DNA from 3 places in the Pseudoalteromonas sp. APC 3694 genome. Region 2 is predicted to be linked to each of the others. Evidence: predicted binding sites of a transcription regulator. Region 2 holds the regulator's gene; each other region holds the start of a gene.
The links. The regulator LexA, encoded in region 2, represses DNA repair genes until DNA is damaged. The targets are predictions, from matches to a motif close to TACTGTATNNNNATACAGTA.

Region 1 (5,789 bases), on a different contig from region 2:
TTAGAATAAAAACCTTTAAAGCCATTAAGGATGAGCACATAAATGCGATTGTTACCGGCAACAGCTAATTCATGATGAACTTTATAATCATAATCTGCAAACGCTTGCGCGCTGTCTTCTAATTCGTCGCTTTGTGATAAAATTTCGATAACACGCTCTGGTGCAAGTTTTATAGCTGCACGGGTATAAATTGCGCTGATATTAGTACGTGCTGAAAGTAACTGATCGGTTAGCTCTGGCATTTTATCTTCATCTAAACGTGCCAGTGTTTCAAGGATATTTAATCCTGAGGTTTCCCAAAAGTTATTAACGCGAGTAGGTTTACCATGTTGTATTGTTAACCAACCGTCTCTGGCTAATCGTTGTAATACCTCACGTAATGTGGTTCTAGTAACACCAATTAACTCTGAGAGTTCACGCTCAGCAGGCAGAATTGAACCTGGAGGAAAATCACCATTCCAGATTGACTCTACTATGTATTCCTCAGCAAATCCTGCTGGGCTTTTCGCTTTAAAAATTCTCATTCAATTCCTACTCGAATTAATCCACATCACATCGCTACATACGATTAACTGACTGATTGTACCAGACAAGCCACAACTAACAAGTAAAGTAAGTTAAATTACCTAGGTATGTGATTAAAAAGGCAACTTTACTTGTATGATTCGCTAGTTTTACCGATAGGTTTTAAACACAATATGAATGCCAACCTATTATTCATACCAGACACTTTGACTATTATTATTTAGTTGTTTACACCCTCTATAAGCTGGACTAAGTTAATGACATTAACCAGACTATTAAACGCCTTCCTAGGGTAAAATCATGCAACAGAGTGTCCCATCTGCAATGTTTATAAATTTTTTAGGTAAAGCACCTCAATGGTATAAATACACCATTATTGCATTTTTAATAGTTAACCCGCTGCTGTTTCAATTAAGCCCTTATTTGTCTGGCTGGATACTGGTTATTGAGTTTATTTTTACACTGGCCATGGCGCTCAAGTGTTACCCACTGCAACCTGGTGGTCTACTTGCCATTGAGGCACTATTAATTGGTATGACATCAACCATGCAAGTTGAACATGAAATAGCACAAAACCTAGATGTGCTTTTATTACTTATTTTTATGGTTGCCGGTATTTATTTCATGAAAGATCTGCTGCTGTATATTTTTACCAAGTTAGTGGTTTCAGTAAGAAGTAAGACCGTTTTATCGCTTGCCTTTGCAATAGCTGCTGCGTTTTTATCAGCTTTTTTGGATGCCCTGACTGTAATGGCGGTTGTTATTGCGGTGGCCATGGGCTTTTATAGTATTTATCACAAGGTGGCTTCAGGAAAAGATTTTATCAGTGAGCACGATATTAACGATGATAACCAAGTAAAAGAGGTAAACCGTCAAGAGCTTGAAGAGTTTCGTGCTTTTTTACGTAATTTACTCATGCATGCCTCGATTGGGACCGCACTTGGCGGCGTGTGTACTATGGTTGGTGAACCACAAAACTTAATTATTGCAGAGCGAGCAAGTTGGCTATTTGGTGAGTTCTTTTTAAGAATGCTGCCCGTTTCTTTACCCGTGCTTTTTGCGGGCTTATTAACGACCTTTTTATTAGAAAAAACAAAAACCTTTGGCTATGGTGCAAAACTGCCAGAAACAATTCATGCTATTTTAAAAAACCATGCACAAACACTTGATAAAAAACGCACCAAACGCGATAGAGTTAACCTCACAATTCAAGCACTTATCGCTATCTGGTTAATTACTGGCTTAGCGTTACATTTAGCAACCGTAGGCTTAATTGGCTTATCGGTGATTATTTTAGCCACGTCGTCTGCCGGTATAATAGAAGAGCACCAACTCGGTAAAGCCTTTGAAGAGGCCCTCCCCTTCACTGCACTACTTTGTGTATTTTTTAGTGTGGTTGCAGTAATCATCGATCAACAACTCTTTACTCCTGTGATTACTTGGGTACTAACATTTGAAGGGCACTTACAATTGGTGATGTTTTTTATCGCTAATGGATTGCTTTCAATGGTCAGTGATAATGTATTTGTCGGCACTGTATATATAAATGAAGTTGCTGCAGCTCTAAAAGCAGGTCAAATAACTCGAGACCAATTTGATTTACTTGCAGTGGCGATAAACACCGGCACAAACTTACCCAGCGTGGCCACCCCTAATGGTCAAGCTGCTTTCTTATTCTTACTGACATCAACACTAGCTCCCGTGTTACGCCTATCTTACGGTCGAATGGTGTATATGGCTTTACCTTACACTTTTGTGCTTACCTTTGTTGGGTTAAGCGCGACTTATTTTGGCTTGAGTGAAATAACCAGTTTGTTTTATGACTGGGGGATAATACAACACCACATCCCTGTAGCGAATTCTGGGCATTAAGAGCTTCCCCGACTTTGAGGAGCTAGGAAATTTCATAGCACCTCACTTTTTCCCTTTTACTTGCTCCGCTGTTTATCCTACGTCATAATCTAAGCCCTTATTTAAATACGGATTTGTTATGAACTGGCTTGCTAATCTAAGTACTCAACGTACACCTTGGTTATTATTCAGTGGGATTGTTTTTCTGCTTGAAGTCATCGCGCTCTTTTTTCAATACAACATGGGATTAGCACCGTGCATTATGTGTATTTACCAACGCACCGCGGTATTAGGCTTACTTTTTGCCGGTATTATTGGCGCCAGTAAACCAAACAACCTCGTAGTCCGTATTATCGCTTATACAGTGTGGGGGGTTTCAAGTGTATGGGGGTTACTAATAGCTCGTGAGCACATTGAAATGCAAACAACCACTGACCCCTTCGCATTTAGCTGTGAGTTTGAGCCAAATTTTCCAGAGTTTATGCCATTACATCATTGGATACCGCAATTTTTTGAGGCAACCGGTGATTGCGGAAACATAGATTGGCAATTTGCAGGCTTAAGTATGCCAGCATGGATGGAAGTTATTTTTGTATTGTTTACCGCCACACTTTTTGCGTTAGTGGCCAGTCGATTAATCTCTAAAAAGTCACTTTAATATGTTTACTTTTTTTTCAAGCCACGTTGACGAACTTAAACACTTAAAAGTTCGTCAAAGACAAACCGTTATTGCGATCTCGTTAAGTATGCTCTCTCCTAGTGACAGAGTGTTAATGCGTATTGTAAAGCTTATGCTACTAAGCCCATTTTTTTTAATATTTACCCTTTTTGAAGGATGGCTACTCGTGCCCTTTTTGATTGTCGCTGGTTTAAGCTACCCGCTACTAACCGCCCCCGTAGATGTTAATTTTGCTAAAAAGCACCTTGGTGCTGCCTTAAAACAGTTTGATCAGGGCGCATAGCGCCCTTTTAAGTTAAAACGCCACCTTTCCATCAAGTTTGGCTAGCATTTTTTTACCCACCCCTTTTACTTTAGCTAGATCTTCAAGTGATGCGAAATCACCATTGGTTTCTCTATAATCGATAATTGCCTGTGCTTTTTTCTTGCCGACACCTGGTAACTTAATTAACTGTTTTAAATCAGCAGTATTAATATTAACCACGGCTGATTGCACCTGCTTTGATAGCATATCGCTTTGCGCAAAGGTGGTACCCAAAGGTAATAAACATAAAGCAGCGGCTAATGAGATGATTTTAATTAATTTCATACTATTTCCTTTTGTGTTCTCACATGAACATTCGTTGATTATTTACACCCAGCACTTTTACATAACGTTGTGGTTACTAAGTACTAACGGTAACAATCACTCCTTGCGACTCCTTTACTGCAACGCGTTATAAAGTGACTTAATAAATAAAGTAGAGTTACTCTTTATTGTCAACCAAGCTGCAGATAAACTAAGGCTAAAGCTTGCAAAACCACGCGCAAGCTTGTACTGTATATAAAAACAGTAATCTAATGATTTAAAATAATCATATTGCCACGTAAGTAAGCAGGAGAAATCATGGCTGTTGTTGTTAAATATGTTGTAGAACGAAACGGAGTCGAGCGCATGACGTTTACTACTAAAAAAGAAGCTGATGCCTATGACAAAATGCTCGATATTGCCGAGTCACTAGAACTCATGCTTGAAAAAGTAGATGTACCACTAAGTGAACAACAGGTTGAGTCGCTCGCGCTGGAGATTGCAAAAAGTAAAGACGACTTTATGGCCGTACTTAAAGGTGGTAAAGAAGTACCCGCCAAGGCTAAAAAAACAAAGTCAGATAACGTTGCGGATATAAAAGATAAAGCAGCGAGTTAGTACTTTTAAAAGCTCAATAGTAATTATTAAAAAAACTGAATTCGGTATTCGAATTCAGTTTTTTTATGCCTTTAAATAATAATAGCTAAAGGCGAGTAATCGGTGATTAAGCGTCATAATCTCAGCTGTTTAAACGAGATGAATGGTCTTTTCTAAAGGTAAGCCAATAAAAAATGCCAACCAGTTAAACTGATTGGCATTTATAAAAACCAACACTTTACGTTAGCTAATCAGTTACAATGACGATTCAACTTCATCAAACAGATCAGTAATTTCTTTTTTCGGTTCAGCTGTCACAAGGCTTCCTACCACAATAGCAATACTCGCTAAAATGAAGCCTGGGACGATTTCGTAAATTACACTGCTTAAGCTCTCACCGTTAATGGTAATAGGCGCATAAATCCATACAAGCACTGTTAAAGCACCAACAACCATACCGCTAATAGCCCCTTTTAAGTTCATACGTTTCCAGTAAAGGCTCAACAAGACAAGTGGACCAAATGCAGCACCAAAACCAGCCCATGCGTTACTAACTAAATCAAGTATTGAACTATTACGGTCATACGCTAAGTAAATAGCAAATAACGCGACCAGTATTACGCTAATACGCCCTACTAACACCAGCTCAGTTTGCGAGGCATCGCGGTTTAAGTAAATCTTGTAGAAGTCTTCAGTAAGCGAGCTTGAACACACCAATAATTGCGATGAAATCGTACTCATAATCGCAGCTAAAATAGCAGCCAGTAGGAAACCAGCAATTAATGGGTGGAAAATAAGTTCAGCTAATACTAAGAAAATGGTCTCTTTATCGGCAATAGGCATTTGGTTTTCAATCATAAAAGCAGCACCAAATAAACCGGTAAATACCGCACCAATCGCAGATAGTGTCATCCAAGACATACCAATACGACGCATAGTTGGCATTTCTTTTACTGAGCGAATAGACATAAAGCGAACAATAATATGTGGCTGACCAAAGTAGCCTAAGCCCCAAGCCATCGCAGAAATAATAGCAATGGTAGAACCACCAGCAAACCAATCAAGCATATTCAATGAATGGATTTCACTGGCTTTTGGTGAACTTAACAACTGCTGGTAATTTGCATTTGCTAAAGTATCCATAAATGGCTGATCTAGCATCATATAAGTAGCGATAGGTACTGCAAGCAAGGAGATAAACATAATACAACCTTGCACGAAGTCTGTTAGGCTAACCGCTAAAAAGCCACCAAATAAGGTGTAAACAACAACCACACCCGTGGTGATGTATAAACCCATTTCGTAACTCATCTGAAATGAATTTTCAAATAACTTACCACCGGCGACTACGCCTGATGAAGTATACAAAGTAAAGAACACAATAATAACAATTGCAGAGATCACACGGAGGATATTCTTGTTATCATCAAAACGATTTGCAAAATAATCAGGGATGGTAATAGAGTCATTTGCTTTTTCAGTATAAACACGCAGTCTTGGGGCGACTAAGAAATAGTTTGCCCATGCGCCTAATACTAAGCCAATAGCAATCCAAACCTTGCTAAGCCC
Region 2 (5,789 bases):
AGGTGTAATCGCTAGCATCAACCCCGAAAAACCACCTAAAGTAAACAACACAATAAATGCGATACTAAACAGCATTGGCACTTCAAAGCTAATAGACCCGCGCCACATAGTCGCTACCCAGTTAAATACTTTTACGCCGGTAGGTACCGATATCAGCATAGTCGCGTACATAAAAAACAACTCACCCGCCACGGGCATACCAGTGGTAAACATATGATGCGCCCACACAATAAAGCTCAACAAGGCAATGGAGGAGGTGGCATACACCATAGAGGCATAACCAAATAGTTTTTTACGTGAAAAGGTGGGAACAATCGTAGAAATAATGCCAAAGGCAGGCAAAATCATAATATAAACTTCAGGGTGACCAAAAAACCAAAAAATATGTTGGAACATCACCGGATCGCCACCACCAGCGGCATCAAAGAAACTGGTCGCGAAGTATTTATCGGTGAGCACCATAGTAACTGCACCAGCAAGTACCGGCATAACTGCAATAAGTAAAAACGCCGTGATCAACCATGTCCACACAAATAACGGCAGCTTCATCCACGTCATACCCGGAGCACGCATATTTACTATGGTGACCACCACATTAATGGCCCCCATAATCGAACTAATACCCATAATATGCACAGCAAATACAAACATTGCTGTGTTGTCGTTACTATAAGTGGTGGAAAGCGGCGCGTAAAAGGTCCAACCAAATGCAGGACCGCCACCAGGCATAAACAATGACGCTAACAAAATCAAAAACGCAAATGGTAAAATCCAGAAGCTCCAGTTGTTCATTCTCGGTAATGCCATATCTGGCGCACCAATCATTAACGGAATCATCCAGTTTGCCAATCCAGTAAATGCAGGCATTACTGCACCAAACACCATGATTAAACCGTGCACTGTGGTCATTTGATTAAAAAAGTGAGGATCAACCAATTGTAAACCCGGCTGAAATAACTCAGCCCGAATAACCATGGCCATTGCTCCACCAATCAAAAACATGGTGAGTGAAAAAATTAAATATAAGCTACCTATATCTTTATGGTTGGTTGTAAATAACCAGCGCTTAAAGCCTGTGGCAGGTTGATGGGCATGATGAGCCTCATTGGTATTAGGTTGTTCTGCAATGCTACTCATTATTTAGCCTCCCCATCAGCATCCAGTGCCGCTTGTATCTCGCTCGGTTGAATTACATCACCAGTGTCATTACCCCACGCGTTGCGTTTATAGGTAATAACAGCTGCTATTTGCTTGATTGATAATTGCTTTGCGAAAGACTGCATAGCCGTACCCGGTTTACCGTGGAGCAAAATATCTATATGCCCTTTGATATCACCTATGACTATTGGGCTGCCTTTAAGAGCCGGAAAAACACCCGGCAAGCCTAATCCTGTTGGCTGATGGCACGCCGCGCAGCTCGCCATATAAACCTGCTCACCAAGCGCCATCAGCTCTTCTTTTGGTACAACTTGGTCTAATAACGCAGCGTCTGCTTCAGCTGCTTTTTGCTTGGCTTGTTTAGCCTCTGCTAACCACGTTTTGAAGTCTTCTTCTGTTTTAGCTTCTACTACAACAGGCATAAAACCATGATCTTTACCGCAAAGCTCTGCACACTGCCCACGGTAAGTACCAACCTCATTAATATTGGTCCATGTTTCGTTAATAAACCCAGGGTTTGCATCTTTTTTAACGGCAAAGTCAGGCATCCACCATGAGTGAATAACATCATCTGAAGTCATTAAAAAACGTACTTTTTGATTAATTGGTAGTACCAGCGGTTTATCGACCTCGAGTAAATAATTCGGGTTTTTATCAGCAAGATTAGTTATTTCATTTTGAGGGGTAGCTAGCATGGAATAAAACTCAACGTCCTCTCCCATATATTCGTAATGCCACTTCCACTGTGAGCCTGTAATTTTAATGGTGAGATCAGCTTTGCTGGCATCCTCCATGGCAATTAAAGTTTTAGTCGCAGGAATGGCCATAACAATTAAGATGACAAAAGGGATCGCAGTCCACAGTATTTCTACTTTGGTGCTTTCATGGAATTGGGCAGGGACAGCCCCTTTAGATTTGCGATGATGAATGAGTGCCCAAAACATAATGGCAAACACGATCACCCCAATCACACAACATATTAAAAAAATAGTCATGTGCAGTTGGTATACATTATTACTTATATCGGTTACGCCTTTACGCATATTATATTGGCTATTAGCAAGCACATTCTGCGAAAAAACAAACAATATAAGCCACAAGGAAGAACTCAGCTTACCCATGTGACGGCTCCTTTGATGCTATTGCTGACGCAAAGCGAAGAGGCATACGGCTTAAACGCCTATTCGTTATTTTTATTTTTTATAAGGGTGCTGGATTTAGTAAATGTGTGTTCTCAAAACGACTAAGCTGTGAGTTATTTTTATTCCAGCTCTTTAATAACTAGTTAAAAAATAAACAATAAGCAAGGTGAGTATGAAAAATAGACAAGGTGAATTTTTTAAAATGCGCAGCTAAAAAAATAGCAACTAGTCAGGCAATTAATCTAAGAGTCAGGTTTAGTAAGGGGTGTATTGAAATTACAGGATAGAAATATAAAAAATTGTTAACTTAAAAAAGCAGAGTAAATTTGTTTATTTATAAAGTATTTAGTGATTTTATTTATGATAGGGGGAGCACTTAACAACATATAGTCATACATTTGATAAGTTAGACATTGTGCTGCTAACAAACCCAGCGCCTAATCACCATTAAGCGCTAAATTATGCTTTAATACTACATCCAGTCAGCGTTACGAATAACACCTACCGCTAAGCCTTCAATATTGAACGACTCATTTTCTAAATCAACCTCAATAGCTGAAAACTCATCATTTTCAGCATGTAAGAGTACTTTTCTGCCCGCTTTTTCTAAACGCTTCACGGTTACATCGTCGTCAACACGGGCAACAATAACTTGTCCATTTTCGGCAACTTGGGTTTTATGCACAGCAAGTAAATCACCATCCATAATACCAATGTCTTTCATACTCATACCGTTAACACGCAATAAAAAATCGGCCGCAGGTTTAAACATTAAAGGGTCAATTTTACAGTGGCTTTCTACATGCTGTTGCGCCAATATTGGCTCACCGGCAGCCACCCTGCCAATTAAAGGTAAGCCTAACTGCTCTGGCTCCTCTTCTTCAACAAGCTGAATTCCGCGACTCGCGCCTGGCTTCATTTTAATAACACCTTTTTTGGCCAATGCTTTTAAGTGTTCTTCTGCAGCATTTGCACTTTTAAAACCCAGTGTTTGTGCAATTTCGGCACGTGTAGGAGGCATACCAGTGTCTTTAATAAACACTTTAATGAGTTCGAGTATTTGCGCTTGGCGTTTCGTTAATGGTCGCATACAACTGGTTTTCCATACAGTACAATTAACTGTGAGTATATACAGTTATTTAAAAATCGCAAATATAAATTAATGCCTTATATGCCGTTGTAGGTTTCAGATTCAGTGAATTTTTTTCCAAATGGGTGAATCTCTTGGTTGACGCCAGCTTCACACAGTTATTAATCATTCTTTTTGCTAAGTTACAATTCTCAAATGCAGTAAGGCGCGCACAACTTAAACTAAGCATTAAATCAAACAAGGCTAAAAATTGGGTTCTTTATTTCCTGTTATTAGATCTCAATCACTGAGATCTAACCTATTTAAAATATTAGCCAACCAAGGCTCTACTTTTTTAGGCTTAACAAAAGCTACTGCGGCGGCTGAAAATGGGGATTTTCTATCACAAGCATCAACCAGTCTATTTTCAGCGTTGTTTACATGGACCTGCATAGCTTGTTTACTCGCCTGCGGTAATCCATGAATGCTTTCTAGTAGCTTTAAGTCTTGCTGAACAGATGTGATTACTTCTAGTCGTTTACCTTTCACCGTTTTGTGATTTAGGTTATAGCATTTGGCGCTCGTCCGTACTCTTTCGTATTTTGTTTTATCAGTTGCTTGGTCGAATCTTGAGTGTGCCATACCGGGAGATTTTTCAAATGAGAATAATTGAACATCGGCAAGTACGCATGGATCGATAAGAACAGGAACTTCAGCATTATGGTTTGTTAGCGAACATTGACTCCATACTCTGGTGCTTTCATCTTGAAGTGGGAAGTAATCATGTTTTCCACCATTATCTCTTGGTTGATTGGCGTATTGACATGAATATCGATAATTTTTTGGCTCGAATGCTAACCACCAATAGCCAGAATGTTTTTGTGATTGTCCACCTACCACTCTCATGGCATAAGTCTTTTTGGCTTTCTTCACAGCACCCTTGGGGCGAAAGTGATCAACATTGAAATCAGTGTTAATCCTTGGTACTTCTGAATACCAACATTTATCACCAAATTGATTAATAAAGTTGTCCTTAAATGGTGACCATTTACTACCAAGCCGCGTAAATTCTGCTGACTTGTCCTGTGCATTCCTAACTTCAGTTAACCATTGTCTAGCATCCACATCCCAGTTAACAGGTTTGCATGCATCAATTAAATTAATGTCTATATGTCGCAATTAAGCCAGTCCTTTTGTCTTTAATATATTTTCAATAATATTCAAACGATACTGCGTATCATCTATACCTTTCGAGTCTAAATCGTCCATTGCTCTTTTTCTAGCGATAAGGAACTGCCTATAATCTTCATCTGGGTGGGTATAGCCGTATCCTAACCGCTCTAACGAACCATTTAGTTTTCTTAATTCTTTGGTTTCATTTTCACTTAAAGTCTCTTTTTCAAGTAACGTTCTACGTTTCTCAATAACACCGCTTGTGTGTCTATCTAGCGTTGTTGCCATACCAAACATGTCACTGGTTAGTATGCCATTAACGCCCATTCCTATTGGGCTTTCAGCAGGTACTTCAGCTATCGACAAGCCATCGGTATTATTACGTATTACTTGTATTTGCTTTTTATCTAATTCAGCAATCGCTAGTGGGTGATGGGTTACCATTAAGATATGGCAGAATTTTTGATTCGGTATAAAGCGTTTAAGAAAAGTATGATACTTGGCCGCCCATGCTGGATTTAAGTGAGTATCTGGTTCATCCAATAAAAACAATGAATCATCTTCAACAGTAAATTCTAAAAGACCTAATACGGTTAATAACTGTTGCTCACCTTCACTTAATTCACTAAAGCTGACAATTTCATCGTTATGTAATTTAACTTTGATATTTACGCTATCAATAAGCTCAGAAAGTAATGTACTTTCTAGCATTTTAAAAAAGTCTTTCGGCTTTAGGCCTTTAGCTACTTTTTTTAAACCGTATATATCGGGTAAAAACAAATGTACGAATTCATTTGCAACGCCTTTACCTGTTAACGATGTTGCTTCTTCTCTTGTCGACTTTACTGGTCCATAACTATAAGGAAGTAACCTGTCTAAAAAGTCACGAACTACGCCACGAGCGCCCCAAAAGATATCTCTCTTATTATTTTTCCCCCATTCAGGCCTGCGAAATACAAAATGAACAGAATGAAAATCTTTTATACCCAATTGTTCAGCTAAGAATTCACGGCCAACACGCTGCTGTTGGTTTAAGAAGAATGCAAGCAATACATACTGACTGTGATAGGGTTTTGCATAAAATAAAGGGCGAACTTCATCTTCAATTTTTACTTTGTTATACAAAAGCTTATGATAAAACTTGTTTCTATGTGTTTTAAACAAATCTTCTAACCTATCACTTGGCCCCGAGTAATAAGCGAAAAGGTGTTGAGGTAAGTACTCGGAAGCCCCATTTTTATCTCGCT
Region 3 (5,789 bases), on a different contig from region 2:
TTCTTTATGAAATGACTGTATTTAATTATACCTTAGCGCTTAAAAAATAAACATAAAGAATAGCAAAGAATCAACATTATTGAATAACATTTACCCTTTGCTTGATTTCATTAGTAAGGCATTGGATTATTTCTAAATATGATATCAATCGCTGATAACACGTCATCGCTCAGTGTTAGATCAAACGCATCAATGTCTTCCTTTAATTGCGCCATAGTAGTGGCACCAATGATAGATGATGTCACTCCATCAACTTGATTACACCAAGCCAGCGCTAATTGAGCTGGGGTGATAGCGTGTGCATGGGCAAGTTCAACATACTCTTTGGTCGCCTGTTGTGATTGTGGCGTATCACGAAAAATACCGTTGCGCTGCATAAATGTCCAGCGGGAGCCTTCAGGGCGTGCTCCATTTAGGTATTTACCGGTTAATAGCCCTGCGGCCAATGGTGACCAAGGTAAATAAGCAATATCTTCATGTACACATTGTTCTATTAAATAAGGCCAATCTTTGGCATGTACTAGGCTAAACTCGTTTTGGATAGACACCATTTTTGGCAAGTTATGCTCTTTTGCTAAATTTAAAAATTGGCTAATTCCCCAAGGCGTATCATCAGAAAGCCCACAATGCTTAATTTTTCCTGCTTTAACACACGCATCTAACCCCTCTAAAATATCAAGCATATCAGCAGTGTGTTGTTTTGCATCTACCTCGGTAAATTTAAGCATACCAGGCCATTGCCTAGCAAAGTGAGGGGTACGGCGATTTGGCCAGTGTAGCTGGTATAAATCAATATAGTCGGTTTGTAGGCGTTTTAGAGAATGATCAACCGCATCAATAACAGCTTGGCGAGTAATATCACCGCCATCACGGATCCATGAAAGCCCATTACCGGCAATTTTAGTTGCAATAACAATGTCTTTTCGTTTTTGTGAATTACGTGCTATCCAATTGCCTATAATTTCTTCTGTTTTACCGTAGGTATCGGGAGAGGGAGGAACAGCATACATTTCTGCTGTATCAATAAAGTTCACACCCTGCTCAAGCGCATAGGCTATCTGTTGGTCGGCATCATGCTGAGTGTTTTGTACTCCCCAGGTCATGCTACCTAAACACACTCTTGAAACGCTAACACCACTACTGCCTAATTGACTATATTGCATTGCTAATCCTAATTATTCGGTTTGAGAGTTTGCTTTTAAAGCCGATAACAATGGCTCAGTGATCGTGGCTTTTTGGCCTGTTTTAAAGTCAAACATCACCACTTTTGACATGCCGGTGGTTGTTATCGCGTTTTGCGCATGACTAAACACACTGTAGTTCATTACAAAGCGGTCAGATTTAATATCACTAATGGTAATACCTACGCTCAATGTGTCGGGAAAGGTAACGGGACGCTTATAACGAATATTATTTTCACTGATCACAGGCCCCGTGGCTTTTGAGTTGATGGTATCAAATAAATTTAATTTATTTAAAAAATCGATTCTGGCTATTTCAAAATAACGCAGGTAAACACAGTTATTAACATGCTGTAGGGCATCCATATCGCCCCATGCCACAGTGATATCGGTATGAATAGGGTATTGTTGTTTAAACGTTTCCATGTATTTATTGCTCTTAGTTTTAAAGCATTTAGATTAGCAATATGGTCGGATGAGCTCAAGGGAATTATAACTAGGGGGTATTTACTCTGTGTTGCCTTCGTGGATGTAAGTAAGGGACATAAGCAGGACGCGGAAGCTTTGCCCCATTTTTACTTAGGCCACTAGACTACAAACCTCGCGCCGCGAGTAAACCGCCCCAGATTGAACAAACTATAATCTTGAAAGATCAACAGTGCTAAATAAAAACCCTTGAGTAAAAATTGTACCTCTTTAAATTCATGGCTATAGTAACTATTAACACACAAGGAGATAACTATGCAGAATATAATTAATTGGTTATTGGTATGCACCGTTTTTATAGCGTCGTTTACTTGTTACGCTATGGGTAATGAGGCTGGGGCAATTGTTTTGATTTTATTAGGCTTTTCTTTAGAAATTTTATTTTGGATGTATTGTTTTAATAAGCCAAAGAAAAGTAAACGCTCTTTTTAAGCAATAACATGCTTGCTAATTAAAAGTGATTCCACAATAATGGCTGTATAAATAAACAGTTGTTATTGTGTGATGAAAAAGTTTATTCATATAGATATCTTATCTAACTTGTCAACACCTTGACAAAATTAGATGACAGCCTGTTTATCGAAGGGAAATAAAGGGCTTGGATATGATTGAAACTGATACTCCAAATAATACATTGTCAATATTGACAGTTTTTACATAGTACTAATGAGAAAAATCGCTCACATTGATATGGATGCATACTATGTCTCAATTGAAATAAGAGACAATCCATCATTAGCTAATAAGCCAGTTGCTGTTGGAGGTAAATCTGATCGTCGAGGGGTTCTTTCTACCTGTAATTATATTGCAAGGCAGTATGGTATTAGTTCGGCAATGCCAACTGGGTTAGCTCTTAAAAAGTGTCCCGGTCTGGTTGTAGTTCCCGGAAGAATGGAAGTGTACAAAGAGACCAGCCAAATCATTCATGGCATCTTTGAAAAGTACACAGATAAAATAGAGCCATTGTCACTTGATGAAGCCTACTTAGATTTATCCGACTCCTCACTTCACCAAGGTTCTGCTACCTTGATTGCTCAAGAGATTAGGGATGAGATACTAAAAGCTACAGGCTTAACTGCTTCCGCAGGGATTGCACCGCTTAAATTCGTCGCTAAAGTAGCTTCTGACCTAAACAAGCCAAACGGCCAATGTACAATAAAACCAGATCAGGTATGGGAGTTTCTAGAGACACTACCATTAAAAAAGATTCCCGGTGTGGGCAAAGTAACTTTTGAAAAGCTTAAGGCTCTTGGATTTGAAACCTGTGGTGATATAAGGCGCTCTGATGAAAGCTTCTTAGCGAGTAATTTTGGGAAATATGGTCACGTATTATGGAATCGTAGTCATGGGAAAGATGATAGAGAAGTCGAAGTAACCCGTATAAGGAAGTCTGTTGGGGTTGAGAGAACTTTTGAGTTCGATATTAGTTCACAAAGTGAACTTGAAGCGATAATAGTTGATAAGTTATTACCTGAGTTAAAGCGTCGTTCATCAAAGTACCTTGAGACTCGTTTTATGAATAAGCTTGGGGTAAAGGTTAAATTTAGCGACTTCCAACAAACTACAAAAGAGCAGAAAGCTAGTGAAATTAGCTTAGATTTATTGAACGTACTGTTATCGGAAGCAATAGTCAGGGGGAAGGGAAAGCCTGTGAGATTGCTTGGTATTCATATCGGGTTACAAGAACCCGAAGAACGTAGCTTGCAGCTTGGACTGGGGTTTGAGTAATACTAAACCTTATATTTTTCATTATTTGATTAGGGAGTAATATGAAGCGTTATTTGTTGTTTATTTTTTTCGCTTTTCTGTTTTCAAATGACATTGATGCATCAATAGTCAAAAAATCAAAGAGTGGTATCTGTCACGACGAAAATACTCCTTATTATGCTCGTACTAAAAATTTTCATTCATTTAATTCGATAAAGTCCTGCCTTGAATCAGGCGGTAGGCTACCTAAAAGGCAAGGAAAACCTTCTGGGAGTAAACAAGCGATTCCTGACAAGATACCTCAGCAATTAGCAGATAGATCCGAATATTCAAGAAACAAGTTTGGTAATGGCTGGGCTGATGAAGATGGTGATTGTCAAAACTCTAGAATGGAAGCTTTAATTTCTCAATCATTAGTAGAGGTTAGGTTTAAATCGAACAGAATGTGCAAAGTTGAATCAGGTAAATGGATATCCCCCTTTACAGGGAATACAATTTTTAAAGCCTCAGAAATAGATATCGATCATGTTGTTCCCTTATCTTGGGCGTGGAAACATGGTGCTAATAAATGGACAAATGAAAAACGTATAAAGTTTGCTAATGATCCTGCTAACTTATTAAGTGTTGAGTCTAGTTTAAATAGAAGCAAAGGTGATAAGGGACCTGACGAGTGGTTACCGCCTAAAAATCAATGTCAGTATATTTTAAGATTTCAACGAGTTTATAAAACTTACGAATTAAATTTATCCAAACTCGAAGCAGACAAAATATCAAGCCTTAAGAAAAGCTATTGTGGATAAGTATAATAGGTATAAAAAATTTAATTATACATGCGATTTTTTGGACTAATACAGATATAAGTATTTTCATACAGCCATTAAAAGTCGAACTTGTTACTAATTTTAATGAGTATCACTATCGACTAATACAATAACTCTAAGAAGCTTTTGCCCCATTACGCGTTAACGTAAATACTCTAATGGCAGCTGTGGGGCGAACAACGGACCTTGCTGTTAACCTCAAGGAAGCAAATCTATTCCAAACTGCTTCAGCAATAAAGAAAACAGCCAAAAGCAAATTACAGTTATTAATGAGCTGATGAGTAACGATAGCCAAAAACTGTAGCGCTGCATCAGCATGGGGAAAAGTAAAAACATGGGCAATGTGGGAAGTACATACCAAAAGGTGTACCAAGCGTGATTGGCTATTTTCTCTGACGGCTGCTTTTCAACATATAACCAAATCATGGCTAAAATTGTGACTGTCGGTAAGGCCACTATTAGTGCGCCTAGTTTATCATTTCGTTTTGCTAGCTCTGATGCCGCGACAATGACCGTAGCGGTGATCAAATACTTAGTTATTAGCCAACCCATATAATGTCCTTAAATGAAAAAACCGATTGCCTATCGGTTTTTGTTGTGACAATATAGCCAACGAATTAAATAGAGTAAAGTGTTATGCAGTTAGGTGAACTAGAAAAGTTAGTGCTTCAACATTTCTGGAATGTGAAAGAAGCGGATGCAAAGCAAGTACATAAAGTACTGGGGTTAGCTCGTGGTAATTCGTTAAATACTATCCAAAGTACGCTTGATAGGTTATTTAAAAAAGAATTACTTAAACGCACTAAACAAGGCCATGCGTATTGTTATTCAGCCAGAGTAGATCGTGAAGGCTTAATTGCTCAACTTATTTCAAATGTAACCAGTGACTTTGTTGATGATGGTGAAAATAGCTTAATTGCTGCGTTCAGTTCTGCTTCGGCACAGCTTAATGACGAACAACTCGATACATTAGAAAAAATGATCGAGAAACAACGCCAGCTTAGAAAGGAGCGGGCTTAATTATGTTAGTTGGAGATATGGCAATCGTTCTAAATTTGCTCAGTGTTTCAGTGCTTGCATTTGTGATAGGTATTGCAACTGTTGCTGTCGTATCTCGTTTTGTGTTGTTCAGACTCGAACAAGTCAGTTTTAATAGTCAAAAGTTTATATTGTGGTCACTAGTGAGTGCACCTTGGTGGATAGCCTTTTCTTGTATTAGTTACTTTATGCCTTACTCGTTAGGGTTTGATAAAGTTTTTAACATAAGCTGGTTCGAAGATTTTGCCCATTGGCACCATATCGATATTTTTAGCTTTTCAAGTTGGCACGCGTTAACCTTACTTTTAGCACTAATCTATTTAGCTTGGCGCGTAACTAAGACTACCTTTGCTAGAACCAAACAGTCCATCGCATTATCGAGTTTACTAAGCTTTACTGATGCACAAGATGCTAGGACGACTAATGGCAATCAATATTTATTGATGCCTGTTAAAGTGCCTGTTGCCTTTACTACAGGTTTTATATCTCCCAAGATATATGTATCAACCGGACTACAAACCCAAGTTAGCGATGAACAACTTAATATCATCGTTAA

Region 1: a site for LexA is predicted at 3,871-3,890, ahead of QMA00_RS00160 (YebG family protein). Genes of this name have one in related genera too.
Region 3: a site for LexA is predicted at 2,141-2,160, ahead of dinB (DNA polymerase IV). Genes of this name have one in related genera too.

Annotation. Positions count from the first base shown of each region.
Region 1 covers NZ_JASDDE010000001.1:25,470-31,258, forward strand. Annotated here, with positions in the region: gene fadR (fatty acid metabolism transcriptional regulator FadR) at 1-524, opposite strand, end outside; gene nhaB (sodium/proton antiporter NhaB) at 826-2,397, shown strand; gene dsbB (disulfide bond formation protein DsbB) at 2,516-3,034, shown strand; gene QMA00_RS00150 (DUF6170 family protein) at 3,036-3,338, shown strand; gene QMA00_RS00155 (ComEA family DNA-binding protein) at 3,351-3,644, opposite strand; gene QMA00_RS00160 (YebG family protein) at 3,942-4,241, shown strand; gene putP (sodium/proline symporter PutP) at 4,476-5,789, opposite strand, start outside.
Region 2 covers NZ_JASDDE010000031.1:33,017-38,805, forward strand. Annotated here, with positions in the region: gene ctaD (cytochrome c oxidase subunit I) at 1-1,137, opposite strand, end outside; gene coxB (cytochrome c oxidase subunit II) at 1,137-2,279, opposite strand; gene lexA (transcriptional repressor LexA) at 2,773-3,390, opposite strand; gene QMA00_RS11785 (hypothetical protein) at 3,670-4,548, opposite strand; gene QMA00_RS11790 (AAA family ATPase) at 4,549-5,789, opposite strand, start outside.
Region 3 covers NZ_JASDDE010000017.1:51,614-57,402, forward strand. Annotated here, with positions in the region: gene QMA00_RS08070 (aldo/keto reductase) at 111-1,163, opposite strand; gene QMA00_RS08075 (thioesterase family protein) at 1,176-1,607, opposite strand; gene QMA00_RS08080 (hypothetical protein) at 1,923-2,099, shown strand; gene dinB (DNA polymerase IV) at 2,334-3,395, shown strand; gene QMA00_RS08090 (HNH endonuclease family protein) at 3,437-4,174, shown strand; gene QMA00_RS08095 (DUF3147 family protein) at 4,394-4,747, opposite strand; gene QMA00_RS08100 (BlaI/MecI/CopY family transcriptional regulator) at 4,832-5,215, shown strand; gene QMA00_RS08105 (M56 family metallopeptidase) at 5,233-5,789, shown strand, end outside.